3 regions of the Pseudoalteromonas sp. A3 genome follow, and region 1 is predicted to be linked to each of the others. Evidence: predicted binding sites of a transcription regulator. Region 1 holds the regulator's gene; each other region holds the start of a gene.
The links. The regulator sigma-54, encoded in region 1, starts transcription at its own class of promoters, with help from an activator protein. The targets are predictions, from matches to a motif close to GTTGGCACGNNNNTNGNNT.
Positions count from the first base shown of each region.

Region 2: OIZ54_RS18915 (YggN family protein) is a predicted target of sigma-54. The motif match lies at 4,948-4,966, and genes of this name have one in related genera.
Region 3: OIZ54_RS12025 (DUF2726 domain-containing protein) is a predicted target of sigma-54. The motif match lies at 4,911-4,929, and genes of this name have one in related genera.

Region 1 is NZ_JAPCKL010000006.1:199,401-207,167, forward strand. Features, by position in the region: gene OIZ54_RS12890 (calcium/sodium antiporter) at 80-1,048, shown strand; gene OIZ54_RS12895 (KpsF/GutQ family sugar-phosphate isomerase) at 1,051-2,022, shown strand; gene kdsC (3-deoxy-manno-octulosonate-8-phosphatase KdsC) at 2,023-2,574, shown strand; gene lptC (LPS export ABC transporter periplasmic protein LptC) at 2,571-3,125, shown strand; gene lptA (lipopolysaccharide transport periplasmic protein LptA) at 3,115-3,663, shown strand; gene lptB (LPS export ABC transporter ATP-binding protein) at 3,660-4,385, shown strand; gene OIZ54_RS12920 (RNA polymerase factor sigma-54) at 4,455-5,954, shown strand; gene hpf (ribosome hibernation promoting factor) at 5,982-6,269, shown strand; gene OIZ54_RS12930 (PTS sugar transporter subunit IIA) at 6,274-6,726, shown strand; gene rapZ (RNase adapter RapZ) at 6,746-7,591, shown strand; gene OIZ54_RS12940 (HPr family phosphocarrier protein) at 7,632-7,767, shown strand, end outside.
Region 2 is NZ_JAPCKL010000016.1:21,666-29,432, reverse strand. Features, by position in the region: gene OIZ54_RS18950 (S8 family serine peptidase) at 1-906, opposite strand, end outside; gene OIZ54_RS18945 (c-type cytochrome) at 1,121-1,573, shown strand; gene OIZ54_RS18940 (cytochrome b/b6 domain-containing protein) at 1,638-2,300, opposite strand; gene OIZ54_RS18935 (AzlC family ABC transporter permease) at 2,450-3,154, shown strand; gene OIZ54_RS18930 (AzlD domain-containing protein) at 3,151-3,450, shown strand; gene OIZ54_RS18925 (glutathione peroxidase) at 3,836-4,330, shown strand; gene OIZ54_RS18920 (PA3496 family putative envelope integrity protein) at 4,438-4,623, opposite strand; gene OIZ54_RS18915 (YggN family protein) at 5,004-5,798, shown strand; gene OIZ54_RS18910 (PLP-dependent aminotransferase family protein) at 5,857-7,299, opposite strand; gene OIZ54_RS18905 (DMT family transporter) at 7,406-7,767, shown strand, end outside.
Region 3 is NZ_JAPCKL010000006.1:8,278-16,044, forward strand. Features, by position in the region: gene OIZ54_RS12005 (sensor histidine kinase) at 1-168, shown strand, start outside; gene arcA (two-component system response regulator ArcA) at 658-1,374, shown strand; gene arcB (aerobic respiration two-component sensor histidine kinase ArcB) at 1,389-3,707, opposite strand; gene folE2 (GTP cyclohydrolase FolE2) at 3,934-4,854, shown strand; gene OIZ54_RS12025 (DUF2726 domain-containing protein) at 4,969-5,565, shown strand; gene mtnN (5'-methylthioadenosine/S-adenosylhomocysteine nucleosidase) at 5,685-6,392, shown strand; gene OIZ54_RS12035 (cobalamin biosynthesis protein) at 6,393-7,337, shown strand; gene tyrS (tyrosine--tRNA ligase) at 7,407-7,767, opposite strand, start outside.

The sequences.
Region 1 (7,767 bases):
CTGCTCTTTTGCTTATACTTTCATGTTGGCTTTTGTTACTATTCGCGCCATCTGTATTTTGAACATCTGGCTTAACATAATGGTTACCTCGTTTGTTATTTTAATTCTTGGTTTTGCTGCACTTGTGTGGAGCGCCGACCGATTTGTATACGGTGCGGCAGCGCTTGCTAAAAACTTTGGAGTCCCTACTTTAATTGTTGGCTTAACGGTTGTTGCTATGGGTTCTTCGGCCCCTGAAATGATGGTATCGGCCTCGGCTGCTTTGGCAAATAAAACCGACACAGCGGTCGGTAACGCGGTAGGTTCAAATATAACAAACATATTACTTGTGTTAGGTATTACTGCGCTGCTACGCCCTTTGAGTGTGTCATCAAGCACTTTAAAACGCGAAATGCCGCTTGTTATGCTGGTATCCTTGGCTACGTGGTATGTATTTTCAGACAACTACTTCTCGCTCACCGAAGGGGTGGCGTTGCTAGTTGCATTTGCTGTATTTATTGGCGGTTTGATTGTGGTTTCTTTGCGCGCAAAAAATCAAGATGACCCTTTTGTTTCAGAAGCCTGCGATGAGGTTCCTAACGATGTACCAACTAAAAAAGCCGTTTTATGGCTAATTGTCGGCATGGTTTTATTGCCTGTTAGCTCACACTTTTTAGTTGGTTCAGCAGTCGATATTGCTAAATACTTTGGTTTAAGCGACTTAGTAATTGGCTTAACCATTATCGCCATTGGCACAAGCTTGCCTGAACTTGCAGCTTCTGTAGCGGGTGTACTTAAAAACGAAGATGATTTAGCCCTAGGTAATATTGTGGGCTCAAATATATTTAATATTTTAGCGGTATTACCGCTTGCAGGTATTATTAACCCATCAGTGGTTGACCCGTCACTTGCAAACCGCGACATACTTATTATGTTAGGTGCTACGCTTGCGCTTATTATTATGTCATTGAACTTTAGAGGTTCTCAGCGTATCAATAGAGTAGAAGGTGGCCTATTACTCATCGCATTTTTGGCGTACCAAGGTTATATTTTTAGTCAAGTAGGGTAACAATGGCACAACTAAATTTTATAGAGCAAGGTTTACGCGTATTAAACATTGAACGCCAAGCGCTTGCTGATATTACACAATACGTTGACGAAAACTTTCATAGTGCGTGTCAGCTCATGTTTGATTGCCAAGGCCGCATTATTGTTATTGGCATGGGTAAATCAGGCCATATTGGTAATAAAATTGCTGCTACCCTTGCAAGTACAGGCAGCCCTGCTTTTTTTGTTCACCCAGGCGAAGCAAGCCATGGTGATTTAGGCATGATAACCAAAAATGACGTGGTTATGCTTATATCAAACTCGGGCGAAACCAGCGAAGTACTTAATATTATTCCGGTGCTTAAACGCCTTGGTGCAAAAATAATATCGATGACGGGCAACCCGCTCTCTACTATGGCAACACTTGCCGATGTGCACGTATGCATAAAAGTAGAACAAGAAGCCTGTTTATTAGGTTTAGCGCCTACAGCAAGCACCACAGCTACTTTAGCAATGGGTGATGCAATGGCGGTTGCGCTTTTAGAAGCACGCGGCTTTACCGCCGATGACTTTGCACTCTCTCACCCTGGTGGCAGTTTAGGTAAGCGATTGTTGCTCACTTTAAAAGATGTAATGCACAGCGGCACAAACACCCCTATTATAGGTGTAACGCAAACAATTAAAGACGCGTTAATAGAAATGTCAGCCAAAGGGCTGGGTATGACCGCTATTGTAGATAACAATCAACAGCTTGCAGGCCTTTTTACCGACGGTGACTTACGCCGTATTTTAGAGCAAAGAGTGGATATACATAGCACCGCTATTAGCCAGGTTATGACTAAGTCATGCACAACCGCCACGGCCGATATACTTGCAGCTGAAGCCCTAAACATAATGGAAAATAAACGTATTAATGGTTTAATTGTTGTCAATGATAAAAACCAGCCAATAGGCGCCTTAAATATGCAAGACCTCTTAAAAGCAGGAGTATTATAAATGCAATTTGAAGATCTCTATCAACCGCTAAGCGATGATGCCAAAGCACGCGCCAAAAAAGTAAAACTACTCATATGCGACATTGATGGTGTATTTTCTGATGGCCGAATTTACCTCGGTAACCAAGGCGAAGAATTAAAAGCATTTAATACAAAAGATGGTTTTGGCATTAAAGCGCTGATCAATAGCGGTTTTGAAGTTGCGGTCATTACGGGGCGTCACTCAAAAATAGTGCAAACTCGCATGAGCAGCTTAACCGTACAGCACATTTATCAAGGCCAAGAAGACAAACTTATTGCTTATCAAGAACTCAAAAACACTTTAAAGTTAACTGATGAACAAATAGCCTATATTGGTGACGATGGCCCTGACATGCCAGTAATGGAGCGCGTTGGCTTTGCCGTTGCAGTTAACGATGCGCACCCGCTAATTAAGCGCTTATCGCATTACACTACGCAAATGCCTGGTGGCTTTGGCGCCGTTAGAGAGCTCACAGACTTACTTATGCTAGAGAACGGCATAGCGCTTACAACACAAGGCACCAGTTCATGAATGCAGCACGCGTTATACTCAGTGCGTTATTCATCGGCTGTATGGTTTGGCTTTGGTACCCTTATTTTACCCAAACCAATGTAGCGCCAGAGCAAGAACCTGAAGTAATTGCAAAGCCCGATTACACCGCTATAGAGCTTAAGCAAACAGCCTATGACGAGCAAGGCAAAATAAGCCATAAAGTCACAGCGGCTAAAATGGAGCTGTACCAACAGCTTGGTTTTACGTTTTTTGAAAAACCTATTTTCACCTTGTATAACGAAAAGCAAACATGGCGAATAAATGCAGACGAAGCAACGCTTTACGAAGATAAACAACTTATTTTAGAAGGCAATGTGGTTGCTAAAAATTTAGTTGATAATGCCATGATAGATAACATCGATGCCGATAACATCGAAGTCGACATTAAAGCGCTAACAATGCGCTCTGAGCAGCCAGTGGTTGTCACTGGGCCTAATTTAAAAATTGTCGGTAAAGGCCTTGAAGCCGATTTAAAAACCGAAGTAATAAAACTAATTAACCATACGCGAACAATATATTATGACCAATAAACTCACTAAAATACTTATTATCCCATCGCTAATGCTTGCATTTAGCGCCTCTGCTGCTGAGCCTGCTGCTCAACCGCCAGCAAATCAAATTTCTATTAGTGCAGACCGTCAAGAAGGCCAACTTAAAGAAAACGTAGGTATTTTTGAAAAGAACGTCGAAATTGTGCATGGTAATCGCAAAATTACAGCCGACCGACTCGAAGTACATAAACGTGAAGACTTAGGGGATAACAAACAACTCCTTATTGCCACTGGCAGCCCAGCCTACTTCGAAGAAAAACAAGACGACGGTACCGTAATGAGTGCCAGCGCAAACGAAGTACGTTACGACGTAGCAAAGCGCTTTTTAACGCTTGTTGGCGATGCTGAAGTCGCACAAGCCGGTCAAAAAATTAATGCTAAAAGTATTACCTACGACATGCAGCAGCAGCTTATTAGCGCAGAAAAAGACGAAAACTCTACGGATCGTGTCCACACAATTTTAGTGCCTGTTGAAGCAAAAATTAAAGAAAAAACAGGTAACGAAGGTCAACCATGAGCACCTTAAAAGCAGAACTATTAGCAAAAAGCTATAAAGGCCGCCAAGTTGTAAAAAATGTAGGCCTTGAGGTAGAAGCCGGCAGCATTGTTGGCTTATTGGGCCCTAATGGCGCAGGTAAAACCACCACCTTTTACATGATTGTAGGGTTAGTACCTAGCGACAAAGGTAAAATTTCTATTGATGATAACGACATTACGTTATTACCTATGCACAGCCGCGCCCGTTTAGGCATTGGCTATTTGCCGCAAGAGTCATCAATATTTAGAAAGCTGACAGTTTATCAAAACCTAATGGCTATTTTAGAAACGCGTAAAGAGCTCAATAAAGCCGCACGAGAAGAAACGCTTAACAACTTACTTGATGAATTTAGTATTCAGCATATTCGCGATAGCCAAGGTATGGCGCTTTCTGGTGGTGAACGCCGCCGTGTAGAAATTGCCAGAGCACTGGCAGCAAACCCTAAATTTATTTTATTGGATGAGCCTTTTGCTGGTGTTGATCCGATTTCAGTGTTAGATATAAAGAAAATAATAGAACATCTTAAAAACCGTGGCATTGGCGTATTAATTACCGATCACAATGTAAGAGAAACCCTTGATGTTTGTGAAAAAGCCTACATTGTTTCTCATGGGGAGCTAATTGCATCTGGCACCCCAGAACACGTATTAAATGACAAAACTGTACGCGATGTTTATTTAGGCGAGCAATTTAGGCTGTAACATTTAAGCCACACCTACAAGCATCTGCTAATATTAATTATAACAACATAAAAGGATTGTTAGAGATACATGAGGCAATCATTACAGCTGCGCATGGGCCAGCAACTTACAATGACTCCACAATTGCAACAAGCGATTCGCTTGCTGCAGCTCAGTACATTGGATCTCCAGCAAGAAATACAAGAAGCACTTGATAGCAACCCGCTATTAGAAGTAGAAGAGCAAGATTACACGGAAGAGTCGGCTGGAAAAAATGAACAAAAAGCAGATACGGATGATGTAACCGTAAGCGCATCGGCTGACGATACAACTAGCGAGTACGAGCAAGACAGTGGCGAAGCTTTAAATAAAGACACCGTTAGCGATGATATGGCAATGGATGTAACTTGGGATGAGTACATGAGCGCAGCCCCTGCGGCATCCTCAGGCCCAATGCCAGAAGATGAGTCTATTTATCAAGGTGCCTCTACTGAAACGCTACATGAGTATTTAATGTGGCAGCTTCAGCTTACTCCTTTTAGCCCCACTGATGAAGCCATTGCTATTGCCATTGTAGAAGCTGTAGATGACTCGGGTATTTTAACGCTAAGTTGCGAAGAAATTTTAGAAAGCTTTAACCAAGAAAACGATGACGAAGTTGAAGTTGAACTTGACGAAATAGAAGCCGTTTTAAAGCGTATTCAGTTATTTGACCCTGTAGGTATAGCCGCGCGCAGTTTACAAGAGTGCTTGTGTATTCAGCTAAACCAGTTTGATAAAGACACCCCTTTTATAGAACAAACTAAAATGATCTTAACCGATCACATTGATCTATTAGCGGCACGCGACTATCGTACATTAATGAAAAAGACTAAGCTTAAAGAAGACGAGCTTAAAGAGGTCATGACCCTAATACATACCCTCAACCCAAAACCTGCAGATACAATAGTAAGGGAAGAGTCGGAGTATGTAATACCAGATGTGTCGGTTAAAAAAATAAAAGGCCGCTGGGTGGTAGAGCTAAACCCAGATAGCATGCCAAAAATACGCGTAAATAGTCAGTACGCGGCTATGTCACGTACCGTAAAATCAAGTGGTGATAGCCAATTTATTCGCTCTCACTTACAAGAAGCTAAATGGTTTATAAAAAGCCTTGAAAGCAGAAACGACACGCTGCTCAAAGTAACAAACTGTATTGTAAAACAGCAACAGGCATTTTTTGAACATGGCCCAGAAGCCATGAAGCCAATGGTTTTAAACGATGTTGCTGAAATGGTAGAAATGCATGAATCGACAATTTCGCGTGTTACTACGCAAAAATATATGCATACGCCACGTGGTATTTTTGAGCTTAAGTATTTTTTCTCAAGCCACGTAAGCACTGAAAATGGCGGCGAGTGTTCATCAACCGCAATACGTGCCCTAATTAAAAAGCTAATTGCCGCGGAAAACTCAGCTAAACCATTGAGTGATAGTAAAATTGCGGATATATTGGCAGAGCAAGGAATTAAAGTAGCTAGACGCACAATAGCAAAATACCGTGAATCGCTAGCTATTCCACCGTCAAATCAGAGAAAGAGTTTGATATAAGACGTAAAAAACAAAGAGGAAATGCTTATGCAACTAAACCTAACTGGTCGTCACGTAGAAGTAACTGATTCACTTAGAGACTATGTAAATAATAAATTTGCAAAGCTAGAAAGGCACTCAGATCATATTAGCAATGTGCATGTCATTCTCGATGTAGAAAAACTCAACCAAAAAGCAGAAGCGACTATTCATGTAAGTGGCGCAGATTTATTTGCCTCAACAGAGCACCAAGATATGTATGCCGCTATAGACTCGTTGATTGACAAGCTCGATCGTCAAGTCATAAAACATAAAGAGAAGCTTGCTAGACACTAATATTATGAAATTAAGTACATTAGTATGCCAGGACTGCAGCAAAGCTGCGGTCCTTTTTAGTAGTAAAAAAAGAATTTTAGAGTTTATCAGTGAGCTAGCTCATGAAAAGCTCCCCTACTTACCACAACAAGATATTCTTAATGCGCTGGCAAGCAGAGAAAAGCTAGGCAGTACTGGTATTGGCCGGGGTATCGCCATTCCTCATGGCAGAATGGGTGGCGTAGAAGAGCCGCTGGCTTTAGTACTTGTTAGCGACACGCCTGTTAACTTTGATGCTATTGATAACTGCCCTGTTGATATTTTTGTTGCACTCATCGTACCAGATGGCGATAACCAACAGCACCTAAAGACTCTGGCAACCATAGCTGATAAACTGAGCAACAAAGAATTTTGTAAACAGCTGCGTAGTGCTAAAACCGATGCAGAGCTGTATCAAGTAATTGTTGATCAATCGTAGTAAATACTAAGGGCTATAAATGGAGTTAATTATCATAAGCGGCCGTTCTGGTTCAGGTAAGTCGGTTGCTTTACGCGTGGTTGAAGATTTAGGCTATTATTGCGTAGATAATATTCCGGTCAACCTACTGCCCTCTTTGGTGCGAAGTGTTTCAGATAACTATGACAAAATAGCCGTTAGTATAGATGTTCGTAATATCCCCAAAGAACAAGACGAATTTAACGATATTCTCGAGTACCTTCCTGACTTTGCTAAACCCACACTGTTTTATTTAGATAGTGATGATCAAACACTGATCAAACGTTTTTCAGAAACACGCAGATTACACCCTTTATCCATCGATTCGCTGCCGCTTGATTTAGCAATAAAAAAAGAAAAAGAACTGCTTGATGTACTTGTAACGCGCGCTGACTTTATGCTTGATACCACCGATTTAAGTGTGCACCAATTAGCAGAGTCAATTCGCGAAAAAATACTGGGTAAAAAAGATAAGCAACTTATTGTAACGTTTGAATCGTTTGGCTTTAAACACGGCATACCTAAAGAAGCTGATTATGTTTTTGATGCTCGCTTTTTGCCAAACCCCCACTGGGAGCCTGAACTTAAACCGCTTACGGGCCTTGATCAACCAGTAAAAGATTTTTTGGCAAATCACAGCATAGTGCAAAAATTCACTTGGCAAATTCAAACCTTTGTACAAACTTGGCTGCCACACTTAGAGCGCAATAACCGTAGTTACCTCACTATTGCAATTGGCTGTACTGGTGGTCAACATCGCTCTGTTTATTTAGCGCAAGCCATTGGTGAGAGCTTTGCTATGACGCATCCGAATGTCAAAATTCGTCATCGTGAGCAAGAAAAGTAACCTTAAAATAATAACCTGTTCAGTTTAGGTATAGTAATTTATGCGCTGTGAAGACACATTTCTAATAAAAAATAAATTAGGCTTACACGCCAGAGCGGCAACGGTCCTTGCGCAATTAGCTGTGCAGTTTGATGCTAAAATCACCTTACACCAAGATGATAAAGAAGCTGCAGGCG
Region 2 (7,767 bases), on a different contig from region 1:
AATTTTATCGCCACCTAGGTAGTTCATGCCAATTAGACCAGCATCTGGTGCAACACCGCGCCCGCCCTTACCATTCCAACCTTTCGCTGCAATTAAGCCTGCAACACTGGTACCGTGGTCGCCACTGTTTGACATACTTGTAGGGTCGGTGCGATCCAACACATCAACATCTAAATTTAAAGAACGGTTTGGTAACACGTTATCAACTAAGTCTTCGTGACGAATTTCCATACCAGAGTCAACAACAACCGCCGTTACGCCAGCACCTGTAACACCTTGAGCGTACGCAGCTGCTACGTTCATATCTTCGCCAGCAACCAATTCTTCTGCTTCTGATTCAGCAAAATCCTCGTCAAAAATAGTTTGCGCTTCTTCTTCGCTGTAACCTAATTGGTTGACATATAAATCAATTAGGCCTTGTTTCATTTCATCGCTTAGAGCGTACGACTTTTGACCTGTGTTACGCAGGTGCCATTGCTGATTAGCCAAAGGATCTGACGCAATATCACTAATCGTTAATTGCGCAGACGCCGATTTACCATTTGCATTAGCGGTGTAATCGATTACCGCGTCTTCGCCTGAAACAGGAACGTAAGTAAAGGTATCGCCTTCAACAGTTAGTAAGCCATGGCTAAAAGTATATACGCCATCCTGCGCTTCAACCGCTTCACCATTTTCAGTAAATGTATAACTAAGTGTATCGCCATCGTTATCACTTGCATTAAACTCAGCAGTTACAGGTACCCATTGCTTTAAACCGGCAACGGCTACATCGCTTGCTTTTGGTGCAACATCAGTTACTACAGCAACTTGGCTATTATTGTCATTGTCGCTGCCACCACACCCTGCTAGCGTCATAACTACTGCGGCAGAAAGTGCCGACATTTTAAAAATATTATGCTTCATAAACTTCCTTCGTTAATTATTTTTATGATGACTCAAGGTACACAACAGGGCACTTAATAGCAACTCACCGTTTACAGTCGTTAACAATAAACTGACAAGGTGTAATGATATATTCAGAAAACAAGCTGCGAGACATTAAAGTTTCACTTGAATAAAATAAGTAATCGATTCAAGATGTCTAATTAGTAGATATAATTTCTTACAGGGGCAAAACATGAAATTAAAACAATTTTTAGCAGGGGTTGCTTTAGCAACATGTACACTTAGCGTATCTGCAAATACTGCATTTAAAGAGCCAAGTGATGCTATTGAATACCGTCAAGCTGCGTTTTCTATGATTTCAGTGCAAATTAGCGATATGGGCGCGATGCTAAAAGGTAAAATTCCTTTTGATGCAGAGCAATTTAAAATGCGCGCTAATAACGCAGCAGCCCTTTCTAAAATGCCGTGGGAAGCGTTTTACGAAGGCACTGATAAAGGTGATACAGCAGCATTAGCTGATGTATGGTCTGATAATGCAACCTTTGTTAAAAAAGCCAATGCCTTTGCTGCCAATGCAGATAAGCTAGCTTTAGCAGCTCAATCTGGCGATAAGGCGGTAATTGGTAAGGCATTTGGCGCATGGGCCAAAGGCTGTAAAGATTGCCACAAGCAATTTAAAGACTAATTACAATTAAAACAATACACACTAAAACGGCGCTTTATGCGCCGTTTTGTTTTTTTGTTAGCTATTAACTTAGCAAATAACTAAGTGGTTCTTTGCCCCACGTAACTGCCAGTAGCACTAACAATCCAACAAAAATAGCCCACGCCAACCAAGGAGCTTTCGTGTTATCTATATTAGTTTGAGTGGCTTGCTCGCTGTTAGCCTGTTTACCGGTGATCATTGCTTTGACAAGTGGTTTTCCTTTTATTTTATACACAACAATGGCAGTAACATGCAGACAAATGGCATAAAATAAAATATCGAAATTAAGGCGGTGCAGCCAATTTGCAAAATCAACCGTTGAGCTCGACACATACTCAACCAAAGGCCCATCAGTCAAAATGCCATCACTGCTCATTAGCCCGGTCACTAACTGCACTATAATAAGTACAAAAAACAACAAAACCATGTAGCTACCTGGCGCCGAATGACCCACCCCTTTACTAGGATTTTTAAACTCTTTAAATACTGCTATTGGCGAGTGCAGTAACGCGCTTAACTTTGCCGTTTTACTGCCCACCAGCCCCCAAACTAAACGGGTCACTATTAATGCGATTGCGAAAAAGCCAGCCACAAAATGAAGCTCAATCATGCCCTCGTCAATGCTAAAGTAAAGCACAGCAATATTAATCACTAATAACCAATGAAAGCTTCTTATAAAGCCATCCCATACTTTTATACTTTGCATATACATCCTCAACTTGTTGCCAGGCTCTGGCACATTATTTTGATACTAAAGCCATTATTCCAAAGTTTTACTACCGCTGCATTAATGATATTACATAAAGCGCTATTTATGGCACACTAAACGCACAAACTTATTACTTACTTGTATTAATGAATATAACTAAACGCGCAGTATTAAAAGGTTTTTTTGATATGCTCCCGCTTTGCCTGGCGGTCGTTCCTTGGGGAATATTATGTGGCTCTTTAGCGATTCAAAATGGCTTTAGTGCCTTTGAAACACAAGCAATGTCATTACTTGTATTCGCGGGTTCTGCACAATTAGTTGCAATTGAACTAATGGCCGGTAACACCCCTTTACTGACTATTTTATTTACCACATTTATTATTAGCTCTCGGCATTTTTTATACGGTTTAGCCGTACGCCATAAAGTTATTTCACAGCCATTACGGTGGCGCTTACCAATAAGTTTTGTACTAACCGACGAGCTGTTTGCCTTTTCGCATCACCGCAAAGCCTATAAAACAAAAGCGCGCCTAATATACGCTTTAAGCGCGGGTTTTAGTTTTTATATTGCATGGAACCTTTGGACACTCATAGGCATAGTTGCAGGAAGTGTGCTCCCTGATTTAACAAATTTAGGGCTCGACTTTGCTATTGCAGCTACATTTATTGCTCTTGTGGTACCGGGCATAAAAAATTTAGCCTCGCTGGTTACTGTGATTGTTGCGGGTATTAGCGCCACAGTTTTAAAAAGCACGGGGTTTGAGTTGTGGTTGGTTTGTGCTGCTCTACTTGCAATGAGTGCAGGCTACTTTACTGCAAGGCTTACACAAAAAAAGGACAACCCATTATGATGCTCACTATATTATTAATGGCGTGTATTACCTTTTTTACTCGTTACTTATTTTTACATCAACGCCTTGGTTTTAAAGTGGGCCCTAAAATGCAGCAGTTTTTAAGCTTTAGCGCACCCGCTGTACTAACCGCTATTTGGGTACCCATTATTTTTATAAATGAAGACGGGCTCAACCTAAACTGGCATAACCCTTATTTAAGCGCAGCTATCGTTGCCATTATTGTTGCCTACAAAACACATAATATTTATTACACAACGCTTGCCAGTATGGGGTTATTTTTAATTTTAAACTAGGGCGTGTTGACCTTTGGCGTTTGAATTTGCAGCAGTATGTTTGGTTTTTAGGCAAGGCAGAGCCTGTGAAGTGTGGTTATTCCCCATAAATAGGCGATAACGTAGCATAAATGCCAAACATGCGCTGCCCTTTGGGTTCTGCCTAGGGGCGATAAACTCTTTGTTGCTCGGTTTTTACTTAGCCCACTAGGTTACAAACCTCGCGCCGCGATTTGATCGCCCCTAGGTTGAACAAATTTCAATCCGCAAAGTTCAACACGCCCTAAATAACAGCCAACCCATTAGCGCATAGTTAAGCGCGGTATTAACAAGCCTAAATTTTATACTTTTAGTAACGCGCTACAGCGGGTAGAATGTAGCTAACAACAATAAAAAAGCATCCATCATGCATGAATTTCATCAATTAACGGCTACTGCGTTAAACGGTAAAACAATTAATTTTAGCGACTTTGAAGGCAAGGTTGTGCTTATTGTTAATACCGCAAGTGAGTGTGGTTTTACTAAGCAGTACGAGTCGCTACAAACTCTTCATAGTAAGTACGCAAAAAGCGGATTGGTTATTATTGGTTTTCCATGTAATCAATTTGGTCAGCAAGAGCCAGGCGACGCAACGCAAATACAACAAGGTTGTTTAATCAATTACGGGGTAAGCTTTTTAATGGCCGCTAAGGTTGATGTAAACGGTCGTCACGCCCACCCTGTATTTAGGTATTTAAAATCGGCCTTACCCGGCTTTTTAACACGCAAAATAAAGTGGAATTTCACCAAGTTTTTGATAGCGTCCGATGGCACACCTATCAAGCGCTATGCGCCTTTTACAAAACCAGAAAAGCTAGAAACCACTATTCAACAAGCACTCGCTAAATTAAGTACACAATAAGTAATAAAGAGGCATAAAGCCTCTTTATTGCCAATGTTTAGCCTTTAAATATGCGTAAACGCACATTCAAACCCTAATAAAAAGGCGCATTATTTAACTAGCACAATTTAGTCTATGTAATCGTTTAAGTCGTCTTCACCTAGGTTTTTACGCAAACGTTTTTGCTCAAGGTAATCTTCCAACTTCTTTTTCACCTTTTGCTTTTTTTTGTCATGCTGATTGCGCCCGACCATTTCGTACTCGTCTTCAACAAAATCATCATCTAGCGCATCGTAACTAAATGTCTTACCCACAACCCACTCCATAAAGTGTTTGAGACCAACTCAGGTTTATTCCTGCACTTGGTAAATTAAAAATGTTTAGCGCTAAAATACGAACAAATTAGCACCAAAATAAAGCCACGTGACTATCGTAAATAGCCTTCATGTCAATATTGTGAATAAATAGCGCTAAATTAAGAAAGTGGAAAGTGAGAGTTTTTTATCGTTTCGACAAATAAAATTTATCATTTATTTATTTTTAGTGTTTTTGACTAAAAAGTAGTTTATTTATCAAAATTAAAAATCATTAAAAACACACAAATTTTCATAACCCACTGTTTTAAAATAAAAATAAATAATGGCACCAAACTTGTTAATACTTAGCTGTCATCAACAATTATTAGAGAATAAACATGAAAAATTTACTATTAGTAAGCGCTTTAATTTGTACACCCGCTGCAATGGCACATAACGATAACAATGCGGGCATTTCGTTTAGCAATGAACAGTGCAATGTAGAGTTTAAAAACGATGTACGCATTAAACCTAGCGAATTAGAAATTTTTACCGCATCTAATCAATTCATGCGCTTTAACAGCAATGGCAACTTAACTATAAATGGCGAACAAGTATCCATTAACAGCGAACAGCGCCAAGCGCTTACCCAGTATTCAGACAACTTACGTACGCAGCTACCTGAGGTCGCTAATATTGCCCTAGACGGAGTAAAAATAGCCGGTGTAGCATTAGAGGAAGTAGCTAACGCATTTAATATTGATGGCCTTGATGACTTATCTGGCCTGATGGACGATATAAGACTTGAAGTAGAAAACACCTTTTATCAACAAGGTACGTTTGTAATGGGCCAACAAAGCTTTAATCAATTTGGTGAAAACTTTGAACACCAATTTGAGGAGCAAATAGAAACCGTGGTTGAGTCTGCCGTTATGCAATCAATGGGCAGTATTTTAGTTGCTTTAGGCTCTGAGCTGCTTGGTTCGGGTGGAGATATGGATGCATTTGAGCAACGCATGGAAAATATGGGCGCGCAAATAGAAGAAAAAGTAGAGCTGCATGCCAGTGCGCTTGAAAAGCGTGCCAACTCTTTATGCGACAGCTTTGCCAACATAGCACAGCAAGAAGAGCAATTAGTAGCGCAGTTACCGCAGCTAAAAGGCTACGAGTTATTTACCATTAAACAAAATTAATACACCGCACCGTATTTAACATCCCTTTAGCAGCACTTGTATATTAGGTGCTGCTTTTTTATTCTTTTAGCGTGTGAGCCAGCGCACCTAACGTGGTAATAGCCTGCTCTATTTTTTCGCTCCACTGCACCCCGTAACTTAGCCTAATACAGCTTTTATACTTATTACTCGCTGAAAAAATAAGTCCGGGGGTTATGCTAATACCAGCTTCTAGCGCCAGTAAAAATAACTTTTGACTGTCTACCCCTTGGCCTAAATCAAGCCAAATAACACACCCACCTTTAGGGTCACTAATACGTGTATTTTTAGGCATCGCGTTTAATAAGCACCACCGCATGCGCTCTTTGTTATTACGTAAGCGCTGCCTAAGTACTTTTAAATTACGGTCATACTCACCACTGGCTATAAACTCAGAAAGCGTCCACTGATTTATAAGTGAGGCAGAGCAACTTAATGCACGCTTATGCCGGCGCGCTTGACCTGCAAACTTGCCTGCTATTAACCAACCTACTCGATAACTTGGTGCAGCCGTTTTTGAAAACGAGGCGCAGCTGATCACAAGCCCATTTTTTGAATACGCTAAAGCGGGCGTGCCACGCTTGGCAGTAAAGTGCAGATCACCGTACACATCATCTTCTATAAGAACAACATTATGTGACTCTATTAAGTCCACCATTTGCTTACGGCTTTCATCGCTCATAAAGCTGCCAACCGGGTTATTTATGGCGGTCGAAAACAAGCATGCTTTTATATCATGTTGCTCAAGCGCTTGAGCTAGGTCGTTAAGCCAAATACCATTGTCGGGGCATAGCGGAATTTCAAGCGCCTTTAATCCTAAGCTCTCTATTAGTTCAATAATGCCGTGATAACAGGGGGTTTCAATTGCAACCACATCGCCGGGCTTAGTAACACACTTAAGTGCGATAGCCAGCGCCTCTTGCGCGCCATTGGTGATCACCAGTTCATCTATATTTACACCAATACCAAAGCCTAAGTATCTATGCACTAATTGCTTTTTAAGCGCAGCAAAACCATCAATAGGGCCATAATTAATAACACTCGCCCCAGCAATTGTCATAACCCGGCGCATGGTACGGGCTAAAGCTTTATCGGTAGGCGCGGCAGCAACGGGATTGGCAATACCAAAGGCAATTACATTAGGTTGATGAATAGCGCTGTATACCTGCTCTATTAACGCTTGTTTATTTACAGTGACAGGCTCGCGGCTTAGTTTTACACGCTTTGGCAAGCTGTAAACCGTATTAAGCACCGTTAAAAAGTAGCCCGATTTTTCACGTGCCTCTACTAACCCTTGATCTTCTAACGCTTGATACGCTTGCTTAACCGTCGGAATGCTAATATGTAAGTTACTGGCCATTTTACGAAGCGAAGGAAGCTTTTCCCCAGGTAGTAATACCTTTTGCGCTTGCATGTCTTTAATTAGCTCAATAACTTGTTGGTATAAAAACTCGGCTTTTTGCTTATTGGCAGCTGGCTGCATATCTCGCCTCAAATCTGTATAGGTTACATTTATACTTTTCTGTATATGGTAAGTATACAGATAGACTCTAAAATAACCACTCAATCGGTTTTTTTAGAGGTTTGCCATGAAAAGCGCAGCGCTATATCTCACAACAGTGTTAATTTGGGGCTCTACGTGGCTCGCGATTTCGTTTCAGCTAGGCGATATTGCTGTGGAGCTTTCTTTGTTTTATCGCTTTGCCATAGCAGCTGCATGTATGTGGCTATTTGTGGCCTACAAAAAGCCTAATATGCGATTTTCGTTAGTCGATCATGGCTTTTTTGCTTTATTGGCCATTTCTAACTTTGGCTTAAATTATTTGCTTTTGTATTGGGCACAAAACTACCTTTCATCGGCAATGGCCTCTATTGCATTTTCAATGTTGCTAATAATGAACATAGTCAACACCCGTTTATTTTTTGCAAAGCCCATTGCCAAACGTATTTA
Region 3 (7,767 bases), 190 kb from region 1:
GTCAAAAACAGGATATTTGACCCATTTGTAACCTCTAAGCGAGGCCAAGGGGCAAGTGGTTTAGGCATGCACTTAGTGTACAACTTGGTAACCCAAGCACTAGGTGGGCATATACTGTATGACCTAGATGCAAAACCCGGCGTACGCTTTGTTATTACAATTCCATAAAAAGTGTTTAAAAAAAGAGTATTTATTTACGCTTTTTACTTGAATTACCATTTAATGACCTTATAGAGAGAGCATGTGATATTTCATGTTTAATTATTTAACTTGATCTAATAATTAAGCGATACAATTTCTGAACTTTATTGCTTTTGCAGTATCACATACATTGATGAAAGGTTATAAAATGATATAATTCCGTTTTGAATTTGCGCGATTATTTTTAGTACCTTTAAGCGATTGGTGGATGTATCAATTATTAAAGGAAATGGCTTCGTTTTCATAATTCAAAAGCTGCATCCGTTATATATCATTAAACAGTAGTTTTTGCACAATGCCTTTTGGTTAGTTTGGAACACCCCTACTGTTTTATTTTTATCCAACTTGTTTTTTCTTGTTAACATTTGGGTATAATCCTATAATCTCTAGTAATCGAATTATTTAGTTAAGATTCGATTTTTTGTAAATAAAATATTCCAAAAAGGTTAATTAATAATGCAAACGCCAGTCATTCTAATCGTAGAGGATGAAGACGTAACTCGACTAAACCTCGTGAGTTTATTTGAAGCTGAAGGTTACAAAGTTATTGAAGCCATTGATGGCGATGATATGCATGACAAGCTTACAAATAATGATGACGTCAATCTTGTAGTTATGGACATCAACCTACCGGGTAAAAACGGGCTAATATTAGCACGTGAATTACGCCAAAAACGTAAAGTCGGTTTAATCTTTTTAACCGGCCGTGATAACGATGTAGACCGTATTTTAGGTTTAGAAATTGGTGCTGATGATTACATCACTAAACCTTTTAACCCTCGTGAATTGACTATACGCGCTCGCAACTTAATTACCCGTACAGCGCTAGGCAGCGAAGAGTCAGTGCTAGAAACCAACGGTGTAATTACATTTAACGGTTGGGAACTTGACGAAAACAGCCGTTGTTTAACGTCACCAAATGGTGATGCTAAGCGTTTACCTAAAGGTGAATACAGAGCGCTGCGTTTAATGCTTGATTCTCCAGGGCGTATTTTTAGCCGTGAACAACTTATTAAGCATATGACTGGCCGTGAGCTTCGCGCTAATGACCGTACAGTAGATGTAACGATTCGTCGTATTCGTAAGCACTTCGAAAGTGATAATTCTACTTCTGAGCTAATCAGCACCATCCATGGTGAAGGTTACCGCTTTATTGGTAAAATCGACGCTTAATTAGAGTAAACCGCTTACTCTAATAATTGTAAAAACGAATGAAGGGCAATTTGTCCTTCATTTATTTTATCTGCCAATGTATCCAACCATTCTTTTAGTACTTCATCTGATTCATCAAGCGCACCGTGTTCCATCTTTTTAGCATGTAACTGTACGTCGTTTAATCCTACAGAGCCCGCAGCACCTTTAAGCTTATGCGCCACCGATTTGTACTCTTCCCTGTCGTTTGCATTTAACACGCTTTGCAGCTCTTGCTGATATTGCGGGTTTAGTTTTTCAAACAAACCACTGCTGCGCTTAAATACTTCAAGCCCCATAGAGTTTACAAAGTCTTCAATGGTTTCAACATCAAGCACACCTGCATTAATGCCCTCAAGCGCTTCTTTACTTACCGTGAGCAGCGGTTTGTCTGATTCACTTTGTTGAATATCAAACAAATCAGCTAGCATTTTATCAAGCTTTATTGTATTAATCGGTTTAGCAAGCGCCCCTTGCACCGAAATACCTTCTAAGTCTTCTTCGGCGCTACGTACATTCGCTGTAAGCGCAACGATAGGTAGTTTATCAAAATGGCTATCGGCACGTATTTGTCTTGCCACCTCATCACCATTTATATCGGGCAGTTGCATATCAAGTAGTACTAAATCTAGCTCGTCTTCGGTTTCTACAAACGAGAGTGCATCTTCACCCGTTTCGGCCCAAATTACTTCATGGCCGCGCTGCTCTAACAGGTTAGTCGCAATTTCAGCATTTAATGGCACATCCTCTACAAGTAAAATATATAAACCTCTACCTGCATAGCTTTGTTCGGTAGGCGCTACACATAAGCTAAGCGGTATGTGCACGGTAAAGCAGCTGCCTTCACCTTCTGTACTGGTTACCGAAATAGTGCCTTTCATTGCACTGACCAACGCTTTGGTTACGGCTAAACCAATGCCTGAGCCAATCGCGTTTTTACCGCTTAAATCTGGGGCTTTGTAGTACATATCAAATATGCGCGAGAGTTGATCCTCTGGGATCCCCTGCCCTGTGTCTGATATTTTAAGTTCAAGCCACGGTCCATCGTTACGCTCTTCTCGGCTACATGTGAGTTTTACCTCGCCATGCTGGGTAAACTTAACGGCATTATTAATTAAGTTCCATACCACTTGGCGTAAACGCGTTGGGTCTAGGAGTGCATAAACATCTAATGTGCCATTTCGCTCAATTGAAAATTCAAGCTCTTTTTGTTCAGCAATTAAGCCGGCAAAGTTCACTACATCGTTAATAAAGTCTGAAACGTTAATAGAGTCGGTTGCTATATCTAATTGCTCTCGGTCTATTTTATCTAAATCTATAATATCGTTAAAAATATTACCTAAGGTTTCAGCACTCGAAAACACCGTATTACACCAACTGCGTTGCTGCTTATTAAGCTCTGTATCAAGCAGCATGCGGGTTAAACCTACAATGCCATTTAATGGCGTGCGCAGCTCATGACTAAGCGTTGCTATAAACTTACCTTTATCCTTATAGGCTGTTTCAAGCGCTTGTGCTGCTTCTTTACGGCTGGTTATATCACGGCCAAATGCAAGCAAACCTATGTAGTCACCTTGATCGTTTATAAACGGTAATTTACGCAGCTCAAACCAACGGTTTTCACCATTAACCATATATTCAACATCAATTGTCAGCGCTTGATGCGTTTGCTCGACTTGTTTATCGGTTCTGAGTACTTCTGCTAAAAAGTAGCTTGGGAAAATCTGCTCCACTGTTTTACCAATTAGTTCAGCGCTGGTTTTGCCCATAACCTCTTCAAACATTTTATTACAGCCGGCAAACACGCCGTTGTTATCTCGGTAATAAAATAAATCGGGAGAAGAGTCGACAATAGAGCGAAGGAGCATGCCTTGCTGAGCTAGTTCTTGTTGTGTTTTTTTACGCTCTGCTATTTCGCGGCGAAGCTCTTCAATGGCGCGATGCTTGGCATGAAAAGCCATTTTTCGCTCATCTATTTCAATGTTGAGGCGGTTGATATTATCTTTTAATGTTTGGTTTAACAGCTTTTCTTGTTTTGTGGCGCTGTCTAAATAAGCGTATGAGGCATCTAATTGTCTAATCGAGTTGAGTAAAATACTGATCATAAAGGGAGATACAACCGCAGTAAAAAATACCACAGCTAAAATATCAACTAAATTAACCTCACCCAGTGCCACATAATAAAACATACTCGACAATATAAGCGACACGCCTAATAAAAGCGCGTAGCACATTGCCGCGGTTTTTAACTCGCCAAAGCGAGTTATTAAACTAGAAAGTACTCGAGCCCAAGGGCTCAAAGAAGAATCGGTCATAGGTCAGTGTATCTCGTTACTAGGCATAAATAAAAAGTGCCTATTAATAGTCAAACGCATTTTGCAGCAGATTTTAGCATTTTTCTATTAGCTATATTCATGTTGTGCGACAAAAACAGAAAATTTTCATGTTTACTTTTGCCTACTTGTTAAACTCATCATTTCAGCAATAAATTATTTAGTGTAAAATGCTGCGCTTTATTATGACCAATAACGAGTAGCGCACATGCAAACCAACATGCCCGATATAGCTGATACGGCTCCCGCCTTACAAACAGGTAAGTTAGACTGGGTTGGTATGGGCGAAATAGAACTGCCATTTATTTTTGAATCGAAAGATTTAGCACCCGTTACCGTTAACGCAAAAGCGCGTGCCTTTGTTAATTTGCATAAAGAAGACGCTAAAGGCATTCATATGTCGCGTTTATTTTTAGCGCTTGATTTACTCTCAACAGAGCAACAAGTTAACCCACAAACTTTAGCTCAAGCACTCGATACCTTTATCACCAGCCACGAAGGATTAAGTGACAAAGCTCAAATAGAGTTTAAATTTGAATTACCGCTGCGTCGTAAATCGTTGTTAAGCGGTAAAGCAGGTTGGAAAAGCTACCCAATTACCCTAACCAGCACTATTGAAAATAGCGCAATTAGCTACGAGCTAAGCGTTGATGTTACTTATTCATCAACCTGTCCATGCTCTGCAGCACTTGCTCGCCAACTTATTCAAAATGCTTTTAGCGAAAAGTTTAATCAAGAAACACTTAATCAAAAAGACGTTTTAGCATGGCTAGGTACAACGCAGGGTATTGTGGCAACGCCTCACTCACAGCGTTCAATTGCAAACGTTAAAGTAAAGCTAGACAACACGATTAGTGAATTTGACGTAGTAAATTTAATTGATACATTAGAAGCTGAACTAAAAACCCCGGTACAAGCGGCAGTAAAACGTGAAGATGAGCAAGAATTTGCCCGCCTTAACGGTCAAAATTTAATGTTTTGTGAAGACGCTGCACGTAAAATTAAAGCGGTTCTTGAAAACGATAACTTTAGTGATTACTGGCTACAAATCAACCATTACGAATCGCTCCATGCGCATGATGCAGTCGCTATTGCCGTTAAAGGAATTGAGGGCGGTTACAAAGCCTAACAGCCCTGCTGCATTAATAATAAATACATACGGTAATTAGCCATAACAACCAATTTTTAGGCACGTAAATTGCTTTACTTGAGCAGTGTCAATTTGTTGTTATGGAGTTACCGTATGGAATTCGCTTTATTATCAATTTTAGTATTAGTGGTTGGGGCCTCTGTGGTTGCGTCAAAATTTAGTGATGATGGCGGCAATCCCTATCCTTTTACCCGCAAACAAACCGTGTTTACACAGGTTGAGGGTGCATTTTTAAATCTTTTAGAGCGTGCGGTAGGCGATCAATATAAAATTGTGAGCCGCGTCAAACTCATCGATGTAATCGACTGCAAGCAAGGCCTTTCTGCTAAATCAAAACGTGCAGCTTTAGCTAAAGCTAAAAATAAACAACTCGATTTTGTGCTGGTAGATAAAGAAAAAATGACGATAGTGGCAGCGGTCGATTTGGTTAACAACGCCAATAAAGATGGCCACAAAGCGCAGCGCGACTGGTTTGTAAACGGCGCTTTAGAATCTGCTGGCATTCCACATATTCGTATGAAAGTAAAATCAGGCTACCGCCCTTCTGAGGTGCGCGATGCAATTATGTTTAAATTAGGCAAACCTGCAGCGGTGCAATCGGCTCGTCCAACACGTAATCGTGTAAGTAAACCTGCGGTATTGTCACCTTCTCAGGCTAAAGCGCAAACCACTGCGTTAGCCGAAATTTAAAATAGAATTAAATACTCTCCTAAAAGTATTTAAAGCGAGCCGTAAAACAGCTCGCTTTTTTGTTTTTTATTGCTAACTTCACGTATAATCTACGTATTCAAACTCAGGAATCAAACACTATGAATGTTGGTATTATTGGCGCAATGGAGCCAGAAGTTAAAATTTTACGTGAAGCAATGCAAAACCCACAAGTGCTAACTAAAGCAGGGTTTACCTTTTACACAGGCGAATTAGCAGGTAATACAGTAACACTTGTGCAATCGGGTATTGGTAAAGTGGCATCAACGATTGCAACCACGTTATTAATTGATAACTTTAATCCTGATTGTGTTATTAACACAGGTTCTGCCGGTGGCTTTGATCCCTCTCTAAGTGTTGGCGATGTTGTTATCTCTTCAGAAGTACGTCATCACGATGTAGATGTAACCGCTTTTGGCTACGAAATTGGCCAAGTTCCACAAATGCCAGCAGGCTTTGCCGCACACCCAAAACTAGTTGAAGCTGCCGAGCAAACCATTGCGCAAATTAGCGAAGTAAAAACCTTAGTCGGCTTAATTTGTACGGGTGATTCATTTATGTGTGATCCAGTACGAATTGATAAAGCACGCAGCGACTTTCCTACAATGCTTGCAGTAGAAATGGAAGGCGCATCTATTGCACAAACGTGTTTTGCGCTTAATACGCCATTTGTGGTTATTCGCTCTATGTCTGACATTGCCGGTAAAGAGTCGCCGCAATCGTTTGAAGAATACTTAGAGACTGCATCAATCAATTCATCAAAAATGGTTGTTGCACTATTGGAAAAACTAACAAAAGTTACACTGTAAATGCTAAGCAATATTGTTCAAAACCATTTGGACTTTATTGCCTTTTTTGTGGCGCTCATTGCTGAGCGCTTTTTCCCGTTAAAAAGCTGGTATCACCCTAATACAGTATTAACCGCTGTATTTAGTGCTATAGGAAAACGGGTTTATAAACCAAGTGAGCCTAAAAGTTACCTTTATTTAGCCTCCACTCTTGCCTGTGCGCTAGTTTTAAGCGTTATTCTTATTATTATTGTGTTACTGCTTGAATTTGCCTTTTATCCTGAGCTGCTAGCGGGCCTCATTTTATATTTGTGCCTAGAAAGCAAAGCGATTGAAAAAAAAGCCCTGCGTGTTGCAAAGTTAGTAAAACAAAACCAAAAATCTACCGCGCGTGAACTCGTAAAGCCACTGCTTGCCCGAGAGGTCAATAAGCTCTCAGCGCCAGGTATTATCAAAGCCTTAATTGAAAGCTTAATTTTACGAACTGCCCGTAATTACTTTACCGTTATATTTATATTTTTATTACTTGGGCCAATTGCCGCTTTAGCGTATCGGCTACTGACTTTAATGCAGCATGCTTGGCGCACCGATATTTCACCTAATAGCCACTTTTTAAAACCGCTTAAAATACTTTTGTTTATAATCGAATTTATCCCCGTACGCTCACTTGCATTAACCATTGCCGCAAGCAAAGCCAGTAAACAAAGTATGCATTACATAAAGCACTATGGCAGACACTTTTATCAAACAAATACAGGGTGGATTTTAAGTGTGTGCTCCGCCTCTATTGGCGTACAGCTAGGCGGCCCTGCGGTTTATTTTGGTAAGCGTTTTAATAAAATGCGTATTGGAACCGAGAGACTCCCAAAAGCCGAAGACGTCCCTGTGATCATAAATAGATTAAATCAAGCGCGTGCATTTTGGCTGTTAGTCATTATCAGTATTGAGATATTAAAGCTGATTTAGTGGTTTTTTAGCAGCCAAAATGCGCGCACAAAAAAACCAGCCTAAGCTGGTTTTTAGTTTTAACTGCGCTTACGCTACAGTAATGTTGGCAAACTTACGCTTACCTACTTGGTAAATAGCGGTCGTGCCTTTTGCTACTTCAAGTTTTGTATCAGTGATTTTATCTTCACCGTTAAGTTTTACTGCACCTTGCTTAATCATGCGCATTGCTTCAGAAGTACTGGCTACTAAATTAGCTTCTTTAAGTAAGTTAGCAATTAAAATACCTTCTTCTGCAATGGTAATTGTCAGCTCAGGGATTTCATCAGGTAGCGCTTTTTTCTGAAAACGTTTGATAAAGTCATCGTGTGCGGCTTGCGCAGCTTCTTCACTGTGAAAACGTGCAATTAACTCTTTCGCCAGCTCAATCTTAATATCACGCGGATTAGTG